2 regions of the Mycobacterium sp. E3247 genome follow, and region 2 is predicted to be linked to the other one. Evidence: riboswitches for the same ligand, from Rfam matches in the RefSeq annotation. Region 2 holds a riboswitch; the other holds the start of a gene.
The links. Region 2 has a riboswitch for thiamine pyrophosphate ahead of thiC (phosphomethylpyrimidine synthase ThiC). Riboswitches for the same ligand answer to the same signal wherever they lie in the genome.

Region 1: another riboswitch for thiamine pyrophosphate. It lies ahead of thiO (glycine oxidase ThiO); the one in region 2 lies ahead of thiC (phosphomethylpyrimidine synthase ThiC).

What each region holds. Positions count from the first base shown of each region.
Region 1 is NZ_LZJG01000513.1:4,193-6,575, reverse strand. Features, by position in the region: gene A9X04_RS25940 (thiazole synthase) at 1-237, opposite strand, end outside; gene thiS (sulfur carrier protein ThiS) at 230-427, opposite strand; gene thiO (glycine oxidase ThiO) at 424-1,434, opposite strand; TPP riboswitch at 1,425-1,535, opposite strand; gene thiE (thiamine phosphate synthase) at 1,572-2,243, shown strand; gene A9X04_RS25920 (NUDIX hydrolase) at 2,215-2,383, opposite strand, start outside.
Region 2 is NZ_LZJG01000274.1:14,598-16,980, forward strand. Features, by position in the region: gene A9X04_RS15245 (STAS domain-containing protein) at 1-35, opposite strand, end outside; gene A9X04_RS15250 (PAS and ANTAR domain-containing protein) at 134-841, opposite strand; TPP riboswitch at 945-1,054, shown strand; gene thiC (phosphomethylpyrimidine synthase ThiC) at 1,046-2,383, shown strand, end outside.

The DNA of each region.
Region 1 (2,383 bases), on a different contig from region 2:
GGCCGCGCTGCGGCACCCCGCGGTGTTGGGCAGCGGCACGATGCCGAGCCGGTTGAGCAGGTCCAGCAGCCCGGTCCCGCCCTCGGCGTCGACGCGCCGCATCGCCACGGTGGTCAGCTCGGTACCCGAGGCGACCAGCGCCTCTTCCAGCGCGGCCAGGCTACTCGCTCCCCCGGTGCCCATGATGAGGCGCGAGGAGAAGCTGCGATCGCCGATCGTGAGCTTTGACTCAGCCACCCTGCACCGCCGTCACCACCTCGAGTCGAGCGCCATCGAAAAGTGTTGTCGTCCAACTGGACCGGGGCAACACGGCGTCACCCATCGCCACCGCGACACCGCGGTCGGGGTAGCCCAGCGACTCCAGCAGCGCGGCCACCGTGGTCTGTTCGTCGACCTCGACCTTCCGCTCGTTCACCATGACGATCATGACCGAACTCCGACGGGGGCCAGTTGGGAGAGGATTTCTTCCGCGGTCCACGGCGCCAGCAGGAACCCGGACCGGCCGTGTCCGCCGGCGACCAGGGTTCGCTCGTCGAGGCGCCGCACCAGCGGCAGGTTATCGGGTGTCATCGGGCGCAGCCCGGCGGCGCACTCGGCCAGCTCGTACTCGCCCAGCGCCGGCAAGACCGCGCAGGCGTCGTCGAGCAGGTCGCGCACTCCGGAGACGACCGGGGCGGTGTCGCGCCCATGCTCGTACTGGGTGGCCCCGACCACCACCCCGTCGGCGCGCGGAACCAGGTAGACCTGCCGCCCGCGCACCCGGGCGCGAATGACGCGCTGCGGCACCGGCATACACCCGCGCCGCCAGCGCAGGCGCAGCACCTCCCCCTTGACCGGCCGCACGGGCAGGCCCGGCCACAACGCGGGGGCGTCGATGCCGTTGGCGATCACCACCGCGTCGCCGTCGACCGTTAGGTCGTGCGCAGGCCCCGCCCAGCGCACCCCGAGGCGCTCGCACTCCGCCGAGAGGGCTTGCAGCACCGCGCGGTTGTCCACCGCCAGCTCGGTGGGCGCCCGAAAGCCGTGCCGGATGCCCTGGGCCAGCTGCGGTTCCAGATCCCTGGCGGCCGACTCCCAGACCACCGGATGCCCCTGCTCGCACAGCCAGTCGGCGACGGTGCGCAGGTCCGCGACGTCGGCCCGGTCGACGGCCACCACCAGCGATTCCCGGGCGGTGACCACCTGCGGCGGCAGGCCGTCGAGGAAGCCCTCGCGCCACAGCCGCAGCGACTCGCACCCGAGCCGCAACAGCCGTTCCTCACCGGGCCAGCCCTCGCTGTGCGGGGCCAGCATGCCGCCGGCCACCCAGGACGCGCCCTGGTCGGTGGTGCGGTGCACGCGCACCGACCACCCGGCCTGCGCGGCGCGGCGCGCCACCGCCAGCCCGATGACGCCGCCGCCGATGACGGCCAGCGACCCAAGGTCTGTCGGCATTCCTGGCCTCCCTTCGCCGGCATGACCCGGATCAGGTGTGACGGTAAGGGCAGGCGCGCCCACTCTCAGACCCCGTTCCCGGGACTCCCGTGTCTGCAAGTTCTTCGGCTCCCACGCTAGCGCGCTAGCGTCGCGGTGTGCATCAGCGAGTTTCCCGGCTGGCCGCGGCGCGGCTCTACCTCTGCACCGACGCGCGCCGGGAGCGTGGCGATCTGGCCCAGTTCGCCGACGCCGCCCTGGCCGGCGGGGTCGACATCATCCAGCTGCGCGACAAGGGCTCGCCGGGTGAGCAGCGGTTCGGGCCGCTCGAGGCGCGCGAGGAACTGGCCGCGTGCGAGATTCTGGCCGACGCGGCCCGACGGCACGGCGCCCTGTTCGCGGTCAACGACCGGGCGGACATCGCCCGCGCGGCCGGCGCCGACGTGCTGCACCTCGGGCAGGGCGACCTGCCACTGGACGTCGCGCGCGGGATCGTCGGCCCGGACACGCTGCTCGGCCTGTCCAGCCACGACGCCGGCCAGGCCGCCGCCGCGGCCACCGGGGTGGCCGACTATTTCTGCGTCGGCCCGTGCTGGCCCACCCCGACCAAACCGGGCCGCGAGGCGCCGGGCCTGGGGCTGGTGCGGACCGCCGCCCGGCTCGGCACCGAGAAACCGTGGTTCGCGATCGGCGGGATAGACGAGCAGCGGCTGCCGGAGGTGCTCGCGGCCGGCGCCCGCCGCATCGTGGTGGTGCGCGCGATCACCGCGGCCGCCGACCCGCGGGCCGCGGCGCAACGGCTCAACTCAGCGCTTGCAGCAGCGAGTTGATCCGGGGATGCATGGGCGTCTGGTCGGCGTCACCCGGCACGCACCAGACGAACACGCCGGCCTCGATCTCGAACGTGCGGGGCAGGTGCCGCCGCCGCTCGTCGGCGTGATCCAGCGGCACCAGCGCCGTCGCCGTGCGC
Region 2 (2,383 bases):
TCGAGTGCCTCGTGTTCCACCGCCAACACCTTCAACGCCTTTCGCCGCTCTTCGGGTCGCGCGGCATGCGCCGCCCCAGAGTGTCTAGAAACACTAACGGTTTGCGGGTTGCCGCGTTCGCGTATTCCTCTGGTTACCCAGCGGCCTCTGCGGATATCCGTTCGTGCACCGTGAGCAGCAGGTGATCAAACTGACTCTGCAGGGCGGCGGTCGAACCCTCCAGCGTTGCCACCTCGGCGAGCAGTTGCCTGGCCAGCGCCCGCAGCTTCACATTGGTCTCCTGCGACCGCCATTGCAGCACCCGAAACGCCTGCTCGGCGCTGACCCGGTAGACGTACATCAGCACGCCCTTGGCCTGTTCTATGGCCGCGCGGCTTTCGAAGAGGTCGGGGAGCGCCTCGTCGAGCACCTCCTGCCGGGCCTCGTCGAAGGTGTTGGCGAGGTCGATGTAATACCCGGCGGTGCCCACCACCGCGCCCGACTCATCGAGCATGCGGTCGGCGACGACGATCGCGTCGTGCACCTGGCCGGCCGTGTCGATGAACCGGTGCCGACTGGAGAAGGACTCCGCCGACTGCAGGGCGTAGTCGAGCACCTCCTGAACGTGCGCGCGGTCGTCGGGGTGCTTGTGCGACAGCAACAACTTCGTCGTCGGCTTGACGGTGCCCGGTTCGTAGCCGTGCATCCTGGCCACCTCGTCGGACCACTCCCAGCGCTCACCGATGAACCAGAAGCGGAAGGTTCCCACGTTGAGGTACCGGCCGACCGCCTCGACCGGGCTCGGCTGTTGGCCTCGGGGCCCGGCCGGTGGGGTCCCGGCCGCTCCCCCTTGCTCTTGCACGTTTGCATCCTCGCACTCGGGGGATACCACCGGCTACCGCCCTGGCCAAAAGGCCCGTCCACATGTCAGGCCGTCCGGGGTGGGGGTAACGTCGCGTGCGGACCATCCACAACGCGGGAGCGCACTCCAATGCGCTGAGAGGACGGCTCGGGGCCGTCGACCGTACGAACCTGACCGGGTAATGCCGGCGTAGGGAGATGAGAAATGACCTTGGAAAAAACGTCCGTCCTTTCCACAGCCGTCGAGGCTTCCGTCACCACCGGGCCCATCGCGGGCAGCAGCAAGGCCTACCGGGAGGTGGAGGCGCCCGGCACCGGTGCCCGCCTGAGGGTTCCCTTCCGGCGTGTGCACCTGTCCACCGGGGACCACTTCGACCTGTACGACACCTCCGGTCCCTACACCGACGCGGACGCGGTCATCGACCTGACGGCCGGGCTGCCGCCGCGGCCCGGCGTGGTCCGCGACCGCGGCACCCAGCTGCAGCGGGCCCGGGCCGGCGAGATCACCGCCGAGATGGCGTACATCGCCGCCCGTGAGGACATGCCCGCCGTGCTCGTGCGCGACGAGGTCGCCCGCGGGCGCGCGGTGATCCCGGCCAACCACAACCACCCCGAGATCGAACCGATGATCATCGGCAAGGCCTTCGCGGTGAAGGTCAACGCCAACATCGGCAACTCGGCGGTGACGTCGTCGATCGCCGAGGAGGTCGACAAGATGGTGTGGGCCACCCGCTGGGGCGCGGACACGATCATGGACCTGTCCACCGGCAAGAACATCCACGAGACGCGCGAATGGATCCTGCGCAACTCCCCGGTGCCCGTCGGCACGGTGCCCATCTACCAGGCGCTGGAGAAGGTCAAGGGTGACCCGACGGAACTGACGTGGGAGATCTACCGCGACACCGTGATCGAGCAGTGCGAACAGGGCGTGGACTACATGACCGTGCACGCCGGCGTGCTGCTGCGGTACGTGCCGCTGACCGCCAAGCGGGTCACCGGCATCGTGTCCCGCGGCGGGTCGATCATGGCGGCCTGGTGCCTGGCGCATCACCGGGAGTCGTTCCTCTACACCAACTTCGAGGAGCTGTGCGACATCTTCGCCCGTTATGACGTCACCTTCTCGCTCGGTGACGGCCTGCGGCCGGGCTCGATCGCCGACGCGAACGACGCCGCGCAGTTCGCCGAGCTGCGCACCCTGGGCGAGCTGACGAAGATCGCGAAAGCCCGTGGCGCACAGGTGATGATCGAGGGCCCGGGTCACGTCCCGATGCACAAGATCGTGGAGAACGTGCGACTGGAAGAGGAGCTCTGCGAGGAGGCCCCGTTCTACACGCTGGGCCCGCTGGCCACCGACATCGCGCCGGCCTACGACCACATCACCTCGGCGATCGGCGCGGCGATCATCGCCCAGGCCGGCACGGCGATGCTGTGCTACGTCACGCCCAAGGAGCACCTGGGGCTGCCGGACCGCAAGGACGTCAAGGACGGGGTGATCGCCTACAAGATCGCCGCCCACTCCGCCGACCTGGCCAAGGGGCATCCG